Regions from separate parts of the Streptomyces sp. NPDC051018 genome, predicted to be linked through region 2. Evidence: riboswitches for the same ligand, from Rfam matches in the RefSeq annotation. Region 2 holds a riboswitch; each other region holds the start of a gene.
What was found. Region 2 has a riboswitch for cobalamin ahead of ACIBCM_RS03665 (cobalamin biosynthesis protein). Riboswitches for the same ligand answer to the same signal wherever they lie in the genome.
Positions count from the first base shown of each region.

Region 1: linked by a shared signal. The riboswitch ahead of ACIBCM_RS09725 (CbtB-domain containing protein) and the one ahead of ACIBCM_RS03665 (cobalamin biosynthesis protein) in region 2 are both predicted to bind cobalamin.
Region 3: linked by a shared signal. The riboswitch ahead of ACIBCM_RS07470 (prenyltransferase/squalene oxidase repeat-containing protein) and the one ahead of ACIBCM_RS03665 (cobalamin biosynthesis protein) in region 2 are both predicted to bind cobalamin.

Region 1 covers NZ_JBITFN010000004.1:201,780-209,133, reverse strand. The annotation lists gene ACIBCM_RS09760 (hypothetical protein) at 1-100, opposite strand, end outside; gene ACIBCM_RS09755 (hypothetical protein) at 577-804, opposite strand; gene ACIBCM_RS09750 (VOC family protein) at 1,397-1,804, opposite strand; gene ACIBCM_RS09745 (hypothetical protein) at 1,870-2,967, opposite strand; gene ACIBCM_RS09740 (hypothetical protein) at 3,230-3,673, opposite strand; gene ACIBCM_RS09735 (SigE family RNA polymerase sigma factor) at 3,666-4,355, opposite strand; gene ACIBCM_RS09730 (histidine phosphatase family protein) at 4,653-5,219, opposite strand; adenosylcobalamin (AdoCbl) riboswitch at 5,363-5,456, shown strand; gene ACIBCM_RS09725 (CbtB-domain containing protein) at 5,503-5,721, shown strand; gene ACIBCM_RS09720 (CbtA family protein) at 5,942-6,700, shown strand; gene ACIBCM_RS09715 (hypothetical protein) at 6,827-7,354, opposite strand, start outside.
Region 2 covers NZ_JBITFN010000001.1:899,118-906,471, reverse strand. The annotation lists gene ACIBCM_RS03685 (dihydrofolate reductase family protein) at 1-8, opposite strand, end outside; gene ACIBCM_RS03680 (alpha/beta hydrolase) at 239-1,366, opposite strand; gene ACIBCM_RS03675 (anion permease) at 1,865-3,085, shown strand; gene ACIBCM_RS03670 (hypothetical protein) at 3,098-3,322, shown strand; cobalamin riboswitch at 3,466-3,605, shown strand; gene ACIBCM_RS03665 (cobalamin biosynthesis protein) at 3,785-4,771, shown strand; gene ACIBCM_RS03660 (cobyric acid synthase) at 4,768-6,342, shown strand; gene cobN (cobaltochelatase subunit CobN) at 6,339-7,354, shown strand, end outside.
Region 3 covers NZ_JBITFN010000003.1:251,630-258,983, reverse strand. The annotation lists gene ACIBCM_RS07495 (MerR family transcriptional regulator) at 1-660, shown strand, start outside; gene ACIBCM_RS07490 (hypothetical protein) at 657-1,166, shown strand; gene ACIBCM_RS07485 (hypothetical protein) at 1,547-1,807, shown strand; gene ACIBCM_RS07480 (enoyl-CoA hydratase/isomerase family protein) at 1,828-2,616, shown strand; gene ACIBCM_RS07475 (hypothetical protein) at 2,699-4,111, opposite strand; cobalamin riboswitch at 4,240-4,315, opposite strand; cobalamin riboswitch at 4,418-4,562, shown strand; gene ACIBCM_RS07470 (prenyltransferase/squalene oxidase repeat-containing protein) at 4,675-7,354, shown strand, end outside.

The DNA.
Region 1 (7,354 bases), on a different contig from region 2:
CTTGGGCCGCCTCCCTGGACAGCAGATAGAGCCACACTTCCGCCTGGAAGTCACGCGACCAGAACCCGCATCCGCGGTACTCCATGTACGAACTGCCCATGGACTCAGGAGACCACCCGTGTCACGAGTACCGCGTGTCTTCGGGAACCTGTGGCCGAAGCCACGCCCTGAACAGCCTTGAACCAGCGACCCGATACGGAGATCCGGCGGCGCATACGGACCGTTCCGCCCGTGCGGAGAGCGGAGAACTCGGCGGCTGAACAGCCGGCAGACACACCCGGCGGAGTGTCCCTTCCGGCACCCGCGTACTCCTCGCCGACGGGGCGACCGCGCTCTTGAAGGCACCCGCGGACGACACCCGCAGACGAATCTCGGAGCGGTCATGCCTACCGAACGGACAACGAGGAGCCTGTCACTGCTCCCGACCAAGTGGCGGAAATCTTCGAGCCGCAGGCTCATTCAATGAACGGTGGATATACGGAGAAGCAGGCCGTCCGCCCCGCGTGTTGCGGGGCGGACGGGCTCATCGGCGTAACGGCTCGTGCGGCGCGCGGCTTGGCCGGCGGGGAGTTCGCGTCAGAACGACCTGGTGCGCCAGTAGTCGATCTGGCGCTTCTCTTCGGGAGAGAGCTTGTCGTACCGCTCCTGGCCCTTGCGCGACTGCTCGGTGACGAAGTCCTCGATGGGCTTGCCCACTCCGGCGATCTCCGACGCGCCGCAGGTGACCTTGGCCGCGCCGGCCCTTGCCGCCCGGCCCAGGGTTTTGTCGAACCAGTCCGCTTCCGTCTTCTTCTCGTCGGCCATGCTTCCCCCTCCAGAAGAGCGTCGGTCTGTCGTCCGGGCGCACCACGGCATGCCGTCCATCCGCGACCACCCGGGGCGACGGTCTTCATTACGGTACTTCCGGCTCATGACCGAAGCCATAGGGCGAATGGGAATACGTACGTCAAACTGTCATCTGTCCTGAGAACGCAAGTAATTCATGGACACCGTCTCCCGAAAGCCGGGAACGACAAGCCGACTCTCGGCGCCGGGTCAGCCGCAATGGCGGTGACATCAGTGATTCCGGTGGCGAAAGTGGCCGGCTGCCGACAAATTCGGAACCGTGAATTCCCCATACTCCCCGGGTCCGGAGCTCCCATGAAAGGCCGTTGCATCCAGACCCTCACCATCCCACTGGAACGAACGTTCCATCCATCGCTCCCAGGTAGTCACCCGAGCTTCCGAGCCGCGGCAACACCCCTCTGGTCAGTCCGATCACCGGCCGGCCGGGCACGGCATCCAGGCTGCTGCGGCCAACCCGCACGCTGACCACCGCCGTCCGGCACAACGAGCCGCTGCGGACAGCCCGTCCGGAGCTCACTGACCGCCAACGACCACCGATCCTTGGAACGGATCAAAAGCGGGACGGCGCCAGGGTGCGCAGGACGTCGAACTCGTTGCCCTCGGGATCGGCCATGACCACCCAGCTCCGGCCGGGGCCCTGGCCCACGTCCGCCTTGACGGCACCGAGGCCGAGCAGCCTGGCCACCTCGTCATCGGTGCTGCTGTCGATCGGGCTGACATCGAGGTGGAGCCGGTTCATCACGGTCTTGCCCTCGGGCACCCGGATGAACACCGGAGTGGGCGGCATCTGGCGGGCCCGGACCTTCTCGACGGACGGCTCCCAGGAGCCGATCTCGACCTTGTCCTCGCTCCGGTCGATCACCGTGAAACCCAGGACGGCGCACCAGAAGGCGGCGAGCCGCTCCGGGTCACGGCAGTCGACGACCAACTCGGGGCTCAGCTTAAGTGGCCGCGCCACCCCTCCGGTCCGGGATCGCCATGACCACCTACCCTTCAGAATCGATGAAACGATGAATCGATCGTCTAGATCGCGTATCGCCAGCTCGTGAGCATATGGGCGCCGTACCAGCATCCGAAGAGCGTCGCCGCCACCAGGGCGAGGGCGGCGGAGCGTGTACGGGCACGGCTGAGCGCGCGGGCGAACGGGAGCAGGAAGACCATCGCGGGGATGAGGAGCCGTAGTTTCGAGTGGTAGAAGTTGCTCTGCGCGAGGGTGAGGACGAGCATCGTCGAGCCGTAGACCAGCAGCGGCGGCCACGCGCCGCGGTGCCAGGCGAGGACGGTCGCGCAGATCGCTCCGACCAGGAGCACCGCGGTGCTCACGGCCACCCAGCCCTCTCCCCGCAGCAGCGTTTCGCGCAGGAAGGCGAGGAAGGACGCGCCGTTGTCCCAGTGGGTTCCCCAGCCGGCCTCCTGGATGAGGAACCACGCGTTGAGCTGTCCGGAACGCAGGCCGACCCAGAGGAGATACGCGGGGGTTCCGGCGCAGGCAAGGGCGACCCCGAGGACCGGGCGTGCGGAGATACGGCGTTCGCGCCGCATGGCGAGGACGGCCGCCACGGCGAGCGCGACCGCGAGGGCGAAGGCGGCGGGGCGGGTGAGTCCGGCGAGGAGACCCAGCGAACCGGCGGTCAGCCACACGCCCCGGTGCGCGGCGAGCAGCGCGCCTGCGGCGAGCGCGAGGAAGAGGGACTCGCTGTAGCCCATGAGGAAGGTCAGGGCCATGGGCTGCGCCCCCGCGAGCAGCACGATCGTGATGGTCGCGGTGCGCGTGTCGTACAGCCTGGTCACCAGCGCGTGGACGGCGAACAGCGCGGCCAGCAGCGAGACGTGGGCGATGACGATGGCCGCCGTGCCCGGATCCATGCCGGTGAGGCGGTGCAGCCATCTGGTCAGCAGGGGGAAGAGCGGGAAAAAGGCGAGGTTGTTGCCCGCCGGCTCGCCCGTGGCCGTACGGGTGAAGCCGTCGGGGTAGCCGTCGGTGGCTATGGAGACATAGAGGAGCCCGTCCCATGCGAGCAGCCGGTCCTTGATGCCGGAGCCGCCCGGCGGAATCATCGCGGAGAGGATCCAGAGATGGAGAACCGTACTCACGGTGTACACCGCCAGGATCGTCCTCACGACCCGTCCGCGACCCGCGCCCGCCGCCGAGGGTGAGGCCGTCAGCCTCCGGCAGCGCGCGGGAGTGACAGCTGTGCCGGGCAGACGGCGGACGTCACTCTGGGTCTGGTGGGGCATCGGTTCCTCGCAAGGTCAGGTTCTCGCTGGCCTTTACGCAGGAAGGTAGGTAAATGGTTGACACGACGTGACGCGGATCACGTTGGAGGCTGTTCCATCCCGCCCGGGACACACCCCGGCAGCGGACGCCCTCAGGGCACCCCGGTCACCCGCGCGGGCCGCGTTCCGGAACCGCCGTCGTGCCGGGCCCGGGCGGCATCGTCAGGGACGGGGGCACCGGCGGACTGGTCTCCGGGGCCGGGGCGGTGGACAGGGGCGGCCCGCCCTCCGGGGTCGCGGCTCCGGTGGACCCGGCGCCCGAGGTCGACTTCGGCGCCGGGGTGGCGGTCGACAGGGAGGCCGGGTCCGAGGGGACGTCCGCGGGTACGGGCGGCCGTACCGGCGCGGTCTCCCCGCTCGTGAGGACCACGGAGGCCAGGGACACCACGGCGCACAGCACACCCGCACCGGTCGCGGCCATCAGTCTGTGGCGTCGGCGCTCCCGCCCCTTGGCGACGACCGTACGCGCGTCGATCGGCTGAGCGTGCTCAGCCGCCCGGCCGGCGGCGCTCCGCAGTCCGGCCCGCACGGGGTCGTCGAGGTCAGACATCACGGCTCTCCCCGGTCGGTGCATGGTGATCGGTCTGGTCGAGAAGGTCGGGCGGGTCGAGATGATCCGGCTGGTCGAGAAGGCCGGGCCGGTCGAGAAGGCCGGGCCGGTCGAGAAGGTCGGGCCGGTCGAGAAGGTCGGGCCGGTCGAGAAGGTCGGGCCGGTCGAGAAGGTCGGGCCGGTCGAGAAGGTCGGGCCGGTCGGGATGATCCGGCCGGCCGAGATGGTCGGCGAGCTTGGCGCGGGCCCGGGACAGATGCGTCTTGACGGTGCCGGTGGAGAGCCGGGTCTCGGCCGCTATCTGCTCCACCGGCAGATCACAGACGTAGAAGAGGGCGGCGCACTGCCGCTGCCGCAAGGGCATACGGCGCAGCGCTCGCTCCAGATCGACCATGCCCGGATCCGGCCCTTCGCTCGTCAGGGGGTCGTCCCGCGACTTCCACGCGTGCCGGCCCCGCACGACCCGCCGCCAGCGGCTCACCGCCAGTCGCCACGCGACCGTCCGCACCCATGCCTCGGGCCCCCGCTCGCGCTCCAGCCGGCGGCGTGCTCCCCAGGCCCGTACGAACGCCTCCTGGACCACGTCCTGGGCCTCGTGGAAGTCCCCGGTCATCACATACAGCTGGCCGGTGAGCCGGTGCACGGATCGGGTGTAGAAGTCCGTGAACTCCTCCTCGGTCAAACGTCAGCGCTCCTTGCAGATGTGCGGGTACGCGTCGACGTTACGCCTCGGGGGTTCTGCCCGGTCGACGGGCCGAGACGGAGATCTCTGCCCGCTCGCTCCAGGCGGCCGGGCCGGAGGGCTTCGTGGGCGGCTGCCGGCCCGGCGGCATCCGGCGTGGTGGGTGCACGACAGCGGGTCCCGTTACGTCACCGTACGCCCCGATGCATCCCGGTGCGCGGGACACCGGTCCGGCGGAGCGCACCTGTGCGGGGCCGGTGGCGCGGCCGGGCCGCACCCAGGGACCGGCCGACGCCCTCAGCCCGCCGTCAACGGGCTCCCGCAGCGCAGATTCCAGCGCTCGGAGCGGCCGGTCAGCTCGGTGAGGGCCAGCGGTGGCACATCCAGCCGCCAGAACGCCTCCGGGGGCAGGGCGAGCGCATGCACCACGACCGCCCTGACCAGGGCGGGTTCCACGACCGCCAGCACCTGGCCGTCCGGCAGGGCCGCCAGCCAGCCGCCCACCCGTTCGCACAGCGCCACGAGCGATTCACCGCCGTGCGGGGCGGCCGAGGGGTCGGCGAGCCACGCGGACACCGCTTCCGGCTCGGTCCCGGTGACCTCCGCGAGCCGCCGTCCCCGCCAGCGGCCCACGTCCCAGTCCGCGAGTCCGGCCACGGGTTCCGCCGCCAGCCCGAGGGCGCGGGCCGTCTCCCGGCAGCGCAGGGAGGGGCCGGTGAACGGCCGCCCGGCGCGCGACAGGGTGCCCGCCACGGCCCGCGCGGCGGCGAGACCCTGCTCGTCGAGGGAGACCTCCCCCTCGAAACGTGCCTCCCGCAGCGCGGACGTCGTCGCGGGTGAGATCAATGTCACCCGTACCGTCATCTCCCCACTCCCTCCCGTCGAGTGCTCCAAGAGCCAAGCACATCACGGGAGTTCACATGCCTCCCTTCCCGTGCCGTTCGCGCGTTTGCGCACGTACGAGCCATGGCGGCACCCGGCCGTACACGGTACGGTCACGTGGACATGACGAGGGCGTGACGGAAGTCCGGTGAGAATCCGGCACGGTCGCGCCACTGTGTACCCGTACCTCTGCGGGAAGTCAGACCCAGCGCCCTCGTCCCAGGCACCACGACCGGGACGCGTTGTTCCCTCAGGAGGTTCTGCCATGGCTCAGTCCGCCGCGCCCGCACCCGCCGCCGCACCGGCACTCACCCCCGTCTCACTGAGGGCGATCGCCCCCTGGGCCGCCTTCTTCGGCCTGCTGATGCTGGTCCTCCTCTACTTCGTCGGCGCGGAGCAGGGCGCGGTCGCGCTCGTCTCCGGAGAGACCGTCCACGAGTGGGTCCACGACGGGCGTCATCTGCTCGGCTTCCCCTGCCACTGAGGGCCGCGCCCGGACGTCAACGGACCCCGGAAGTCCAGGGACACGGAAGTCCAGGAACACGGATGTCCTCCGGACCCCGGACGCCTCGCCCGCACACACATCGTTCCGGCGGCACACCCCCCTCCGGAATCCCTCTCGCGGCGCCCCGGCGCCGTATCTCGGACGCGTTGTCCGCAGCAGCGGACCGAGCCGCCTTCACCACACAGGGGAACACTCACCCATGCCTTCCATATCCGTCAGAGCCCTGCTGGTGCGCGGTATGCTCGCGGGCCTCGTCGCCGGGGTGTTCGCGCTGGCCGTCGCGTACTTCATCGGCGAGGGCCCGGTGGACGCGGCCATCGCCTTCGAGGAGGCCGGCAGCCATGAGCACGGCGGCGAGGAACTCGTCAGCCGCGCCATGCAGTCGACCGCCGGTCTCGCCACCGGCGTCCTGGTCTTCGGCGTCGCGATCGGCGGGATCGCCGCGCTCGCGTACTGCGTCGCCCTCGGCCGTATCGGGCGGTTCGGCCCGCGCGCGACGGCCGCGCTGGTGGCCCTCGGCGCACTGGTCACCGTGTACGTCGTGCCGTATCTGAAGTACCCGCCGAACCCGCCGGCCGTCGGGGACCCCGGCACCATCGGCGGGCGCACCGCGCTGTACTTCCTGATGATCGTGCTCAGTGTGCTGCTGGCGGTGGCCGCGGTGATCGCCGGGAAGCGGCTGGCGCCCCGGCTGGGGAACTGGAACGCGACCGTCGCCGCGGCGGCCGGGTTCGTCGTGGCCGTGGGGGTCGCGTTTGTGTTCCTGCCGTCGTTCAACGAGGTCCCGAAGGGCTTCCCGGCCACCGTGGTCTGGGAGTTCCGGCTGGCGACCCTCGCGATCCAGGTCACCCTGTGGACGGTCTTCGGGCTGGTCTTCGGACAGCTGGCGGAACGGCTCCTCGCCCCGGCGACGGCCCCGGGGTCCACGGGAACACCGGCCACGACAGCCGCACTCTGACCCCGTGCGCCGGGTGACCCTGGGGTCGTACGTCTCCCTTACGGGCCGCCGCAGGCCCGCGGACCGCGCCTCCCGGCGGCCGGTCCGACGGTCACCCGAGGGCTCCTCGGGTGGACTCCCGCCGTTTCAGCCGGCCTCCGACGACCATCCGAACCAGGCCGGGCGGAACTCCATATGAAGTTGTTCCCACCCATGGGTCTCCAGATCCGCCCAGCGGTAGAGGGAACGACAGACGTGGTAGTTGCATCCGCCGGAGTAGTACAGCTGTGTCGCGGCGGCGGGAGGGCCGTCCTTCGTGACGGCGAACAGATGCGGAGCCGCCTCCCGGAACGCCGTCGTACCGCCCGTCAGGAACAGAGTCTCGGCATGGACGTGCTGGTGGAGCAGTTCCCTGGGCTCCCGACGGCTCGGAGCCGCGTAGTCGATCTCGCCGGGGTCGGGCAGCAGGTCGCTCTCCGGCACGCTCGCGGTACGCAGTTCGCGCGGAACGGTCCCCGTGCGCATGATCGTTCGCAGTCGCTTCCACCGGGAGGGCCGGAACTGTACTTCCCGGTGGGCCAGCACGAGGTCGAACGGCGTCTCTTCGTCCCACTCGCCCCCGTACTTCCGCGCGGGGGCGCGCAGCGGGAGGTAGACCAGGGACCGTGGGGACCG
Region 2 (7,354 bases):
AGCCTCATCGCACACCACTTCTCTCCCGGCCCGGGAGACATCCGTCCCCGCCCTTCCGACTTCGTCACCCGGGGAAAGTCATCGGTCTCCCCGCAGCGCACGAGCCGGTCGCGAAGAGGCCGACGAGGAGAGCCCGGCCCGGACCACACCGACGACGCCGACCGCGCCGACCACACCGATGCCGCACGACCCCGGTGGCGCCGTCGCCCGCGTCGTACGGCGCCCGCTCCTACGCCCTCTAGAGCAAGGGGGTCAGAAAGCGGCGGAGCGCTTCCTCGTACCCGGCCGGGTCGGCGTTCCACATGGCCGCGTGCGGGGCGTCGAGGACCGTGTGGAGGGTGACGAGTTCGGGACGGCCCGCGGCCAGTGCCCGGGAGGGCCCCCAGGGGGCGAGGGTGTCGTCGGGGCCGTGGAGGATCAGGGTCGGCACCCGTACGGCCTGTGCGCGGGCCATGGTGATCAGCCCGCCCCCGGCCAGCCCCGCCCGGCCGCGGGCCGCTCTGGCGACGAGCGGCACCAGGGGTCCGGGGGTGTGGCGGGCGGCGGCCAGACCCCGCAGGGTCGCGTCCTGGTCGAGCACCGGGGAGTCGAGGACGAGCCCGCTGATCCGGTCGCGCAGCGTGGAGTTGGCGGCGGTGCGCAGTGCCATGGCGGCGCCCGTGGACCAGCCGAGCAGCACGACGCTCACGGCGCCGCGGCCCACGGCGAAGCGGACGGCCGCGTCCAGGTCCCGCCACTCGGAGTCGCCGAGGTGGCCGAGGCCGCCCGGGGGGCGGGGCGCGTCCGGGTCGCCCCGGTAGCCGAGGCCGAGCACGGGCATGCGTCTGCCGTGCAGAAACGGAAGGAGGTTCATGGGGTGTTCCCGGGTGGCCCCGAGCCCGTGCACGGCGATCACCCAGGTGTCGCGGGGGCCCGGCACCAACCAGGCGGGCAGTGGACCGAGTTCGCCGGGGATGCTGACGTCCTCGTGGTCGATGCCCAGGGCCTCCGTGGGGGTGCCGGTGTGGAGCCGGGGGGTCATCCGGACCCGGGTACCGGGCTCCAGGGCTCCGTGGCCGACCTGCTCCAGCCTGCGGACCAGGGTGTCGGCGGGGTGGGAGACCCCTTCGAGGACGGGGCCGACGATCGCGTGGACGCCCGGTCCCTCGATCCCGTACGTGCCGGGGCGGCGCGAGGCGAGGGCCCGGGTCAGGGTCACCTGGCCGGCCGCGGTGGCGTGCACGGTGAGCCGGGGGTCCCCGGGGAGGGCTCGGCCGGGCGACGCCTTGAGCGTGGCGTCGCCCGCGTACCGGCCGGCCACGGCCGCGGCCGCGCCGACGCCTATCAGGGTGGTGACGGCCGCTGCCGTCGCGGTTACCGGACGCATCCCCTCAGTGTCGGCACGGGCGCGGCACGCTGCCAGTGGACGGGCGCCGGCCGGGGTAGCCCCTGAAGCCGAAGACCGGGCCGAAGGCGGGCAGAAGACGGGCGGCGGACAGGCCGGAGACCGGCGGAGGACGGGCCGGAGACGGGCGGAGGACTGTCCGGAATCACCGGGCGCACAAGGGGCGCGAATGTTCGGGGATCGGGTTTCCGTCGAACGCCCGGGAACCCGGATCCCCGGGTTCCACCGACCGCTCCGGCCCGCCCGGTGACCCGGATGGCGTGTCGGGGAAGCGCGGTGATGCATATCACCATAAAATCCCTCGAAAGCCACTTCCTGTCCGCCTCGAACGGCCGCAACCGGAATCCCGGCCCGGGGGAAGCGGAAGCGGAAGGATAAGAACCGGTTGGAGACACCCCGAGTCCGGCCCCAGTTCACCTTCCGTTCACCCAGGTTACCTACGTTCGGCGAGCCACTGACCTCCAAAGATTGCCTGGGTAAATGGAACACATCACGCTGCTGCTCACGATCGTAATCGTGACAGCTCTCGTGTTCGATTTCACGAACGGTTTCCACGACACCGCCAACGCGATGGCGACGACCATCTCGACCGGCGCAATGAAGCCCAAGACCGCGGTGGCCATGTCCGCCGTGCTCAACCTCGTCGGCGCGTTCCTGTCGGTGGAGGTCGCGAAGACGATCTCCAGCGGCATCGTCAACGAGTCAGGCATCACCCCCGAAGTCATCTTCGCGGCGCTCGTCGGCGCCATCCTCTGGAATCTGGCCACCTGGCTGATAGGCCTGCCGTCCAGCAGCTCGCACGCCCTGATGGGCGGACTGATCGGTGCGACCATCGCCTCGGTCGGCATGAGCGGCGTCAACGGCGGCACGGTCGTCACCAAGGTCCTGATTCCCGCCGTCGCCGCGCCGCTGGTCGCCGGCATCGGCGCGTTCTTCGCCGCCAGGCTGACGTACCGCATCGGACGCAAGGCGGACGGCAAGGGCACGGAGAAGGGCTACCGGGCGGGTCAGATCGCCTCGGCCGGTCTGGTCTCGCTGGCCCATGGCACCAACGACGCCCAGAAGACGATGGGAATCATCACGCTGGCCCTGGTCGCCGGCGATGTGCTCTCCCCCGGCTCCAACCCCCCGATGTGGGTCATCGTCTCCGCGGGCGTCGCGATCGCGCTCGGCACCTACCTCGGTGGCTGGCGCATCATCCGCACCATGGGCAAGGGTCTGACCGACCTCCAGCCGCAGCAGGGCTTCGCCGCCCAGACCAGCGCGGCCAGTGTCATCCTCGCCTCCTCGAACCTCGGCTTCTCCCTCTCCACCACGCACTCCTGCTCCGGTGCCGTCATGGGTGCCGGCCTCGGCCGCAAGGGCGGGGTGGTCCGCTGGTCCACCGCCACCCGGATGTTCGTGGCCTGGGGTCTGACGCTGCCGGCCGCCGCACTGGTGGCCGCGGGCTCCGAGTTCGTGACCAAGCAGGGTGACTGGGGAGTGGCGGCCGTCGCCGTCTTCCTGATCGCCTCCTGTGCCGCGATCTGGCTGGTCTCGCGCCGCCAGGTCGTCGACCACACGAACGTGAACGACGTCGAGCACGGCGAGCCCGTGGGCGCCGTCAACGCCGCCCTCGCCCAGGACGACCTCAAGACCACCATCCCGTCCCCCGCTCCCTCGGCCCCCGAAGCGGGTCCGGCGAGCCGGGCCGCGGTGTAAGGACAGATCAGCATGAAAATCGACTGGGAAGCCCTCGGCTCCGTCTTCGGCGTGAGCCTCGTGTCGACCGTGGTGGTGGTGGGTCTCTTCGCCGTCGGCGTGGTCGCGCTCAGCAAGCAGGAGTCGGCGGCAGGCGGAGGCGGTGGCTCCGCGGCCCTCGCCCGTACCGGCGCGTACGCCTGCTTCGCGCTCTGCACGGCGGCCGTGGCGTACGGGATCTATCTGATCGTCACCTGACGGCCGCGGCCGTCGGGACTCACGTCCGCGCCTCACCCGTTTCCGTCGAAGGGCCGGGCACCCGATGGGGGTGCCCGGCCCTCCGGCTGTCCGGATGTGGGGCTCAGCACACTGCCCCTCCGCAGGTCAAAGGCAGGTTGACGGGTGTTCTCGGAGCGTGGTGGACTTCCTTGGCCATCACGACGGAGGCAGAGGAAGCCGGTGCGAATCCGGCGCGGTCCCGCCACTGTGACCGGGAATGACTCCCGGGAGCCAGGAACTCTCACCGTCGGACTCGTCGAACCAGGGCGCGGACACCCTGAGTGAGGACATTTCGCCATGCGCGGCTGCGGTTCAGCTCCTGCCCTGAATGCACTGAATGCCCCGAACGCACTGGGAGCGCCCGGAGCTCCGAAGGGGCTGAAGGCGCCCGGCACGGCACCGGGTTCACCGTTCCCCCGAGGCGGGGCAACGGCCTGACCCATGCGTGCCGACCGAGTATTCGCGTACGGCGCCGCTCTCGGCCTCACCGGCGATCTGCTGCTCGGCGATCCCCGCCGGGGGCACCCCGTCGCCGCGTTCGGGCGGGCCGCGGGCGCCGTCGAGCGTGTCCTGTGGCGCGACCACCGCGGCTGGGGCGCGCTGCACACCGCCGTGTGCGCCGGAGGCGCCGCTTCCGGTGCCGCGCTCCTCGCCCGGGGGGCGCGCCGGAGCCCCGCCGCCTCCCTGGCCCTGACCGCCGCCGCCACCTGGACCGTCGTCGGGGGTACCTCGCTGGGGCGGGAGGCCCGTGCCGTCGGGCGGGCGCTCGCCGCGGGCGACACGGCGGCGGCCCGTGAGCGGCTGCCGCATCTGTGCGGACGTGATCCGCACGCCCTGGACGAGCAGCAGATCGCGCGCGCGGTCGTCGAGTCCGTCGCCGAGAACACCTCCGACGCCGTCGTGGGGGCGCTGGTGTGGGGCGCGCTGGCCGGAGTTCCCGGGCTGGCGGGGTTCCGCGCGGTCAACACCCTGGACGCGATGGTGGGTCACACCTCCCCCCGCTACCGGCGGTTCGGCTGGGCCTCGGCCCGCCTCGACGACCTCGCCGGCTGGCCGGGGGCCCGGCTCACGGCCGCGCTGGCCGTGCTCGCGGGCGGCGGCGCGCCCGGAGCCGTACGGGCCTGGCGGTCCGATGCCCACCGGCATCCGAGCCCCAACGCGGGCCCCGTCGAGGCGGCGTTCGCGGGAGCCCTCGGAGTACGGCTCGGCGGCACCCTCTCGTACGGCGGCCGGGTCGAGCACCGGCCCGTGCTCAACGGCGGGGGACGCGCGGTGGGGATCGGCGACATCGAACGGGCCGTCCGGCTGTCGCGCCGGGTCGGGCTGCTCGCGCTCGGCGCCTGTGTCGCCGCACGGCCGGTGTTCCGCCGGGCGGCGGGTACGGCGGGCGCCGCGGCGAACCGGCTGCGCCGGGGAGGCGCCCGATGACCGGCCGCAGGCGCGGGGGCGGGCTCCTCGTCGCCGGGACCACCTCGGACGCGGGCAAGAGTGTCGTCACCGCCGGGATCTGCCGCTGGCTCGTGCGGCAGGGGGTGCGGACCGCTCCCTTCAAGGGGCAGAACATGTCCCTGAACTCGTTCGTGACCCGTGACGGCGCGGAGATCGGCCGCGCTCAGGCCATGCAGGCGCAGGCCGCCCGCGTCGAGCCGACCGCGCTGATGAACCCCGTCCTCCTCAAGCCCGGCGGTGACCGGAGCAGCCAGGTGGTCCTGATGGGCAGGCCCGTCGGCGAGATGAGCGCGCGCGGCTACCACGGCGGCCGTCAGGAGGCGCTGCTCGGGACCGTCGTGGAGTGCCTGGAGGAGCTGCGGAGCACGTACGACGCCGTGATCTGCGAGGGTGCGGGCAGCCCGGCCGAGATCAATCTGCGGCGCACGGACATCGTCAACATGGGTGTCGCCCGGGCGGGCCGGCTGCCGGTGCTCGTCGTCGGGGACATCGACCGCGGCGGGGTCTTCGCCTCCTTCTTCGGCACCACCGCGCTGCTGAGCGCCGAGGACCAGGGGCTGGTCGCGGGCTATCTGGTCAACAAGTTCCGCGGGGACGTCTCGCTGCTGGAGCCGGGGCTCGACATGCTGCGCCGGCTCACCGGACGGCGGACGTACGGGGTTCTGCCGTACGCGTCCGGGCTCGGCATCGACGAGGAGGACGGGCTGCGCGTGTCCCTGCGCGGAACGGTCCGGGAGTCGGCCGTGACGCCGCCCGTCGGGGAGGAGGTCCTGCGGATCGCGGTGTGCGCGGTGCCGCTGATGTCCAACTTCACGGACGTGGACGCGCTGGCCGCCGAACCGGGTGTGGTGGTGCGGTTCGCCGACCGGCCCGAGGAGTTGGCCGACGCGGATCTGGTGATCGTGCCGGGAACGCGGGGCACGGTCCGGGCGCTGGACTGGCTGAGGAAGCGGGGCCTTGCCGCGGAGCTGGTGCGCAGGGCGGCCGAGGGGCGTCCCGTGCTGGGCATCTGCGGCGGGTTCCAGATGCTCGGCGAGCACATCGAGGACGCGGTCGAGTCACGGGCGGGATCCGTGACCGGTCTCGGGCTGCTGCCCGTACGCGTGCGGTTCGCGGCCGGGAAGACCCTGGCAAGGCCGGCCGGCACGGCCCTCGGTGAGCCCGTGGAGGGATACGAGATCCACCACGGCGTCGCCGAGGTCCTGGGCGGGGAGCCGTTCATCACCGCCGTCGCGGGAGGCGGCCCGGAGGGCTGCCGGGTCGGCGAGGTGTGGGGCACCCACTGGCACGGCTCACTGGAGAGCGACGGCTTCCGGCGGCAGTTCCTGAGACGGGTCGCGAGCGCCACCGGCAGGCGTTTCGTACCCGCTCCGGACACGTCGTTCGGAGCGCTGCGCGAGGAACAGCTGGACCGGCTCGGCGACCTCGTCGAGGAACACGCGGACACGGACGCGCTCATGCGGCTCATCGAGCGGGGCGCGCCGACGGATCTTCCCTTCGTCCCACCCGGCGCGCCCCCTGCCCCCGGAGACCTTGGAGCACCCGTATGAGCACTGTGCTGTTGTTGTCGACCGCCGACACGGATCTGCTGGCGGCCCGTTCGTCCGGCGCGCCCTACCGCGTCGGCAACCCGACCCGTGTCGACGTCCGTGCGGAGCTGCCCGCGCTGATCGAGGGCGCGTCCGTCGCGGTCGTACGGCTGCTGGGCGGCCGGCGCGCCTGGGAGGACGGGCTGGCCGTGCTGCGGGAGTCGGGGATCCCGACCGTCCTGCTGGGCGGGGAGGCCGTTCCCGACGCGGAGCTGATGGCCGAGTCGACCGTCCACGCGGGCGCGGTGGCCGAGGCGCTGCGCTATCTCGTGGAGGGCGGCCCGGACAATCTGGTGGAGCTGGCCCGGTTCCTGGACCAGGACGTCCTGCGGACGGGCGCCACACGGCCCGGGGAGACCCGGGAGAGGCAGAGCGCCGAGCCGCGGACGATGCCCGCCTGGGGCGTGCACGGCTCCCGTGAGCGGCGGGAGGGGCGGCCCACCGTGGGGGTGCTCTTCTACCGCGCGCACGAACTGTCGGGGAACACCTCCTTCGTCGATGTGCTGTGCGACCGGATCGAGGCCCGGGGCGCCAACGCCCTCCCGGTGTACGTCGGTTCGCTGCGGGGTGCCGATCCCGGGCTGTTCGCGCTGCTGGGGACGGCGGACACCCTGATCGCGACGGTGCTGGCGGCCGGCGGGACCACCGCGGCCCGGGCGAGCGCGGGCGGGGACGAGGAGGCGTGGGACATCGGCGCGCTCGCCGAGCTGGACGTACCCGTCCTCCAGGGTCTGTGCCTCACCTCGTCCCGCCGCGACTGGGAGGAGTCGGACGCGGCCCTGACCCCCATGGACGCGGCGATGCAGGTCGCGATCCCCGAGTTCGACGGGCGGATCGTCACGGTCCCCTTCTCGTTCAAGGAGGAGGGCCCGGACGGTGTCCCGGTGTACGCCGCCGATCCCGGGCGGGCCGGGCGCGTCGCGGGGATCGCGGTGCGCCACGCCCGGCTGCGGCACAAGACGAACGCGGAGAA
Region 3 (7,354 bases), on a different contig from region 2:
ATGACATGGGCCGCGACCGTCCACGGCGATGATCTGCGGGCCGCGGCCGCCGAGATCCGCCGCAGCGTACGGGTGCGCCTCGACGCGACCCCGCACGGGATCCGGCTGCGCCGGGCGGACGGGGAAGACCACCACTGCCGGCTGCTGACGGAGGAGTTTCCCGACCATCGGCTCATGCTCGCGTCGCTGCCCGGGGCCACCACCCGGGTGACGGTCTCGAAGGTGCTGCTCCTGCGGGCCCTGGAGGAGCAGCCCGGTGAGCGGATCGAGCTGCGGGTGACCGGCCACGGGATGGACGTGCTCCCGGCCGCTGCCGGGCACCCGGGCATACCGCTCACGGCGACCGTCACGGGACAGGCCCTCCGGATCTCGTTCGAGCTGACCACGCTCTACCCCGCCGTCAGCACCGCCGTCGGCTCCGACGTGATGCTCGACATACGAGGACCCGGGCAACCGGTCACGATCCGCTCCGCCGACCGCGGCGATCTCACCACCCTGGCCATGCCCGTCACAACAGGCCCCGCGACCGAGCGGGCCGACCACAACGACCCGGTCGACCAAAGCGACCCGGCCGACCGCAACGACCGAGCCGGCCACCGGGAAGACCGGACCGACCGGGAAGACCCCGGCCGGGCACGACGACAAGGACCTCGCCCATGACCACCACTCCCGCCAGCCCCGACCCGACGATGGAAGCCATCGGTGAAGCCGTCACCGCGGGGCGAGCCGGTGACACCGCCTCCGCCCGCCGGGACCTCCTGGACCTGTGGTCGGGGATCGGCGTCAGCGGCGACCCGCTGCACCGCTGCACCCTCGCGCACTACCTGGCCGACCTCTACGACGATCCCGCCCAGGCCCTGGCCTGGGACATTCGTGCCCTGGACGCGGCCGACGCGGTGACCGAGCAGCGCGTTCAGGAGCATCACGCCGGCCTGCACATCGCCGGCTTCTACCCGTCCCTGCACCTCAACCTCGCCGACAACTACCGCCGCCTCGGGTCCTTCGATTCCGCCGCCGAGCACCTCGCGGCAGCCAAGGAGCATGCCCCCGGCCTCCGCCAGGACGCATACGGTGACCTGCTGCGTTCGGCGATCGAGCACGTCGCCGAGGCCATCGCCCGGAAGGACACCACCAAGCGGGCATCCGCACCCGGTTCCTCCGTATGACGCACAGAAACGCGCCGCCCGGCGTCCAGGGGCGCCGCCGGTTCGTCGAGCACTGCCGCCGGCGGCCCATCGCCGCTTCCCGGGCCGGCCCCCGGAGACCGGGGTTCTGGCGGGCACGGCGAGGACGGCACCCCAATGTTCTATGGAACGTGTCTTTACTTAAAAGGGAGGGATCCTCTAATCTCACCCAGGAAAGCGGCTGATATGGCTCCGAGTGAAGCGCGCCATAAGCAGATTAGCAATTTACTAAAAGTTGTGGTCGGCCCGGCGGCTTCCTGCCTGTGCCCCCACCACCCCTCTCGGAGTCGGCGTCCCTCTCCTCCGGTCGGGTCGGCGCCTGGGTGAGCGGCTGAGCGACCGTGTGGGAAGGAGCATTGAGTATGCGTGTTCCCGTTGTCCGATCCGGCGTGGCCGACGCCGCCGTGTTCGGTGTCCCCGACCCCGAGTACGGCGAGGCCGTCGCGGCACACGTGGAGCTCCTCCCGGGCGCCCTCGTCACCACCGAGCAGGTCCGGGCCCATGTCCGGGACAACGTGGCGCGCTACAAGGCCCCGCGGGTCGTGGTCTTCGAGGACCGGCTGCCCCGGGAGGAGAGCGGGAAGCCCTTCAAGCGCCGCCTCAAGCAGCGGTACTGGTCGTAGTGGGGAAGGAAGCGGAACGGATGCCGGAAGAGACGCAGTTCATCGAGGTCGAGACGCGGGGCCGGGTATCCGTGGTCACGCTGAACCGTCCGGAACCACGCAACGCCTTCAACAGGGAGATGAAAAAGCAGTTCCACGACGTCCTCGCCGCACTGCGCTGGCAGAAGGACTGCCGGGTGGTCGTGCTCACCGGCGCGGGCAGCTCCTTCTGCAGCAGGGCCGACCTGGCACGCGGCATCGGCGACGGTCCCGTGGACACCTTCTGGTCGCTGCGGCTGAGCACATCGATGATCATGCTGCTGCGGGAACTGCCGCAGCCGGTCGTCGCGGCCGTCCGGGGGCACGCCGTCGGCGGTGGCTTCTCCATCGCCTCCGCGGCCGACCTGCGGATCGCGGCCCCCGACGCGCGCTTCCACGCGCCCTTCGCCAAGCTCGGCATGTCCGCCGGCGACGTCGGGCTGTCGTACTTCCTGCCACGGCTGATCGGGCCCGCGGCCGCCGCCGAGCTCTTCTACACCGGAGGCGTGCTGGACGCACCGCGGGCCCTTGAGCTCCGGTATCTCAACCGCATCGCGGAAGACCCCCTGAAGGAGGCACTGGAGCTCGCACAGCGGATGGCGGAACTCTCCCCGATGGGAATCCGCCAGACCAAGGAGATGCTCAACGCCGGCCTCGGCCTCGGGGCCTTCCGCGACCATCTGGACCTGGAGATGCGGACCCAGGTGATCTGCTCGCTCACCGAGGACCACGCCGAGGCGAAGGCCGCATTCGCCCAAGGGCAGCGCGAACCCGTCTTCAAGGACCGGTAGACCGGGGCCCGTCGGGTCCGCCGGGCGGGGCGGTGCGAGCCCCGCCCGGGGACGGGCCGAATGCCGGCGTCACCCGGCCGGGTCAGGGGCCCCAGCGCAGGGCGATGGTGGCGCCCACGTTGACCACCGTGCCACGGGAGGCGGTGGTGAACGCGGATCCGTCGACACTGGCCTTCCAGGTGTTGGAGCCGCTGTTGGCCTTGCCGTTGACCGCCGTGACGGTGCCGCTGCCGGACGCGGGGGTGACGGAGGTGACACAGCCCGAGGGAGTGGCGCCGGAGCCCGCCGCGGTGAGGACATCGCCGAGCGTGGTGGTCGTCCCGGTCGGGGTGAGGGAGACCGAGCACACCTTCAGACCGCCCGCGCCGTCGTCGACGGTGAGCGCGAGTCTGGTGGCCGTACCGGCGGTGAACGACGGCTGGGCGACCCACTGGGGAGCGCCGGCGGTCGTCGGCAGCGGCGGGGCCGAGGTGAATCCGCCGCCGGCGACCGCCCGGAGGGCGTCGGTGGAGGAGTAGGCGGACGGCACCCCGTCGGTGGGCTTGTACTTGAAGCCGCCGCCGGGGTTGTACTGGTTGGCGATGAGGAAGTCGACGGGGGTCTTGCCCGCCGGGGTGAGGAAGTCGCCGGTCTGGGGGTTGATACCGCAGGCGTTGAGCCCGGCGACGGCCCAGCCGTTGGAGCTGGTGTTGGCCCCGTATAGGGAGTTGAAGGCGCCGGAGGCGTTGGCCAGCTTCAACTTGAGGAAGTTCTTGCCCTGCACCACATCGGTGTCGGTGGCGGGCACCCCGGAGACGCAGAGCGCTGCCAGGGCCGCGCCGGTCATGTCGATGTCGCCGGGCTGGGCGAGCGCCGCCGGGTTGCCCTCGGCCTTGCTGTGGGCCCAGCCGCCGTCGGTGTGCTGGTTGGCGCGGACGCGGGCGACCATGGAGCCGACGAGCGCCTGGGGAACCCGGGTGGCGCCCGCCTGGGTCTTCGCGCCGACGAGTGCGAGCGCCGCGAACACCGTGCCGTTGAAGTTGGCGGAGGGGCCGAAGTAGCCGGGTTCCGCGGTCTGCCAGTAGCCGTAGATCTGGGCGATGAGGTTGCGCGAGGCGGAGACCCGGGCCGGGTCGATGCCCGCGGCGTAGGCGTTGAGGGTCGCGCGCTGGTAGTCGGTGACCACGGGGGAGGCCGAGGGCCAGGCCGCGGTGGAGAGCAGATTGCGGTAGACCGTACGGGCGTTCTTGGTGGTGTCGGTGCCGGGGTAGACGTCCACGACGGCCGTGCCGGCGGCCGCGAACGCGCTGAACGCCCACTCGTTGGAAAGACCCGATCCGGCGTATGAACCGTCCGCGGCCTGAAGGGACTTCAGATAGGCGACGCCGTTCGTCTTCGAGGTGGCGATGTCGGCGGGGGTGGAGGTCGCGCCGGCCGGTGGCGCGGCCAGGGCGAGCGCCGTGAGGACGGCGGGCACCGCGAGCGCGAGGCGGTGTCTGGGGCGGATGGGCGACATGGGCCTGCTCCCTGTGGAGTCGGGACGCGGCCATGCCGTCCTTGCCCGGGCCGCCGTGGGGGCGGGCGGGAAGTCGGGGCCGCTGTCCGGATCGCGTGCATACGGCTTCCAGTGGTGCCTCACCGCACGGGCATTCGGGCTCGGAACGGCTCCTTGCCGTCCCACACCGTTGCGCGTCAGCCCCGGATTCCCACCGGATTCCCCCGTGCGGCAGCCCCGGACGCTACCCGAGCCGTCCCGTCCGCGCCAGATGCCCCATCACGCGGGGTTTGGTCCGCAGCTGAGACTTACGCCATCTTGACGGTGGTCGTTCACCCGTGTTGCACTCCGGCTGACAACTGTTCAGCACCAGGGGAAGCCGGTCGAAGTCCGGCGCTGACCCGCAACCGTAGGTTCCGCGCATCAGTACGCGGGACGAGCCGGATTACCTGGTGCCCGGAAAGCAGCACGAGTACAGCGCCGTCGCGGACTACGGCGTGGTCGTCCCGCCCAGGGGCCGGTTCACCGGACCCCGGGCCGTCGCCACGTTTCCGTCCGTGCCGCGCGGGAACCGAGGGGCAGCGGTGGGGACGGGACTTCATGCGGATCGGTACAGATCGAGGGGCAGACGGCTGCTGTCCCTGGGGACGGCGGCACTGCTGACCCTGGGCGCGGCCGTGTCGCTCCTCACGGCACCGGCGACCGCGACCGCGGCCCCGGTGGAGGAGTGCACCCCGCAGAAGGGCGCCGTCGTCGCCGTCGACTTCAGCAAGTTCGGCGGGAAGGTCGAACGCGGCTGCGACACCACGCCCACCACCGGCTTCGAACTGCTCCACGAGGCCGGGTTCACCACCACCGGTACCCAGTCCCACGGCGACGCCTTCATCTGCCGGATCGGCCACGGCAGCACCGGCACCCAGTACCCGACCCCCGCCCAGGAGGACTGCGTCCAGACGCCCCAGGCCAGCGCCTACTGGTCGTACTGGATCGCCTCGCCCGGTCAGAAGAGCTGGACCTACAGCCCGCTGGGCGCCATGTCGCGCACCCCGCGCGCGGGCGATGTCGACGCCTGGGTCTTCGGAGCCACCGACATCGGCGGCACCACCGGGAAGCCCTCGTTCTCCCCCGACGACGTCAGGGCCGGGGGCGATCCCGGGCCGGGCGGCCCCGGAGACCCCGGGGGTCCCGGTGTGCCGCCCGGATCGGTCGACGTACCGGCCGCGGTGCGCTGGCTCGGCCAGCAACTCAAGGACGGGGAACGGGTCGTCGACCCCGAGACGGGCGCGCCGAGGCACACCGAGACCGCCGAGGCCGTGCTGGCGCTCGCCGCCGCGGACCGCGGCTCCCCGGCCGCGAAGAAGGCCGCGGCCTACCTCGCCACGCCGGCGCAGACCGAGGCGTACGCCTACCCCGACGGCAAGGACCAGCCTCCCAGCGCGACCGCGGCGGCCCGGCTCGCCCTCGTCGCCCTGGCCGCGGGAGAGAACCCGCGCGCCTTCGGCGGACGCGACCTCCTCGGCGATCTGCTGAAGTACGTCTGCCCGGCCCCCGTCGCGGGCGCAGAGCCGGTGCCCGGCTGCCTCACCGAGGGCGACTTCCGTACCACGTTCCAGGCCGAGGGCCAGGCCCTGGCCGTGGTGGCACTGCTCAACGGAAAGGCGACACCGCCGCCCGCCTCGGTGGCCCGGCTGACCGGACTCCAGTGCGAGGACGGCGGCTTCACCGGCATTCTGATCCGCGCGGGCGAGTGGTGCGACAGCGAGCCGGGGACCACCGGTCTGATCCTGCTGGCCCTCCACCGCGCCGGCGGACACGACGCCGTGGTCGCCAAGGGCCGTGAGTATCTGACGAAGACCCAGCTGACGGACGGCGGCTGGCCCGCCTCCGCCTACAGCACCGCCGGCAGCGCCCCCAGCACCGGCTGGGCCGTTCAGGCCCTGCGGGTCCTGGGCGACCGTACCCGGGCCGCCGCCGGTACCTCCTGGCTGTCCCGGCAGCAACTGCCCGGCGGAGCCTTCTCCTTCGAGGACGGCCTGACCGAACCGAAGCTGTACGCGACCGTCCCGGCCACCATCGCCGGCGCCGGCACGGACCTCCTCGCCCTCACCACCGAACCGCCCGAGGAGCCGAAGCCCCCGGTCACACCCCCGGGCAAGAGCCCCGACCTGCGGAAGGCCACCGCCTATCTGACCCACACCAGCCGGCTGCTCCAGGGGCGCTACTACGAGAACGCCCGCGGCAGCGGCTTCGCCGACTACGGCCTGACCATCGACGGGGCGTTCGCGCTCGCCGCCACCGGACACGACAACAACGCCCTGCGGACCGTAGTGGACTTCCTCGACGGCGGCGGCAAGGACGGCACCGGACGCACCCTGCACGACTGGACCAAGCTCGGTACGAAGTACGCCGGAGGCGGCTCCATCGCCAAGGCCGCCCTGCTCGCCGAAGCGGTGGGCCGAGACCCCCGGGACTTCGGCGGGAAGAATCTCCTCGCCGCCCTCGCCTCGGGCGTCTGCTCCGCCAAGTCGCCCGCGCCCGACCGCTCCTGCGCGGCCAAGGGCGCGTACACCAACGCCACCTCCGTGTTCTCCCAGTCCCTCGGCGTCATCGCCCAGCTCCGGGCGAATGACACGACGGCCGCCGCCGAGCCGATCGCCTACCTCAAGAGCCTCCAGGAGCCCTCGGGCGCCTGGCCGAGCCTGATCGGCGAGGCGAGCGAGCCGGAGGTCGACTCCACCGCGATGGCCGCGATGGCCCTCGACCTCCTCCCGGACGCGGGCTCACAGGCCGCGGTGGACCGGGCGCTGACCTGGCTGGCGGGCCGCCAACTGGCGGACGGCGGCTTCCCCGGCGCCTCCGGGAACTCGGTGAACTCGGCGGCCCTGGCGATCCAGGCGCTCTCCCTCGACGCCGCCGACCACCGGGCGAAGATCGGCAAGGCGCGCGCGTTCCTCGCCTCCCAGCAGAACGCGGACGGCGGATTCAATGTCGCCAAGGGCGGGCAGCGCGGCTCCGACGTCCGTGCCTCCACCCAGGCCGCGGGCGGTTCGACGGGCATCTCCTTCGGCACGCTCAGCCGCAGCCTGAACGGTACGACCCCCCGGCCCCCGGGTGCGGGCGATCCGGGCGGCAACCCCACCCCACCCCGTATCGTCACCCCCGGTGAGGACGGCGGCGGCCCGCTGCCCCAGGGCGAGGCAGGGGGCTCCGGTGGCGGTCCGCTCGCCTCGACCGGTGTCCCGGGCCAACTGCTCGCGGCCGTGG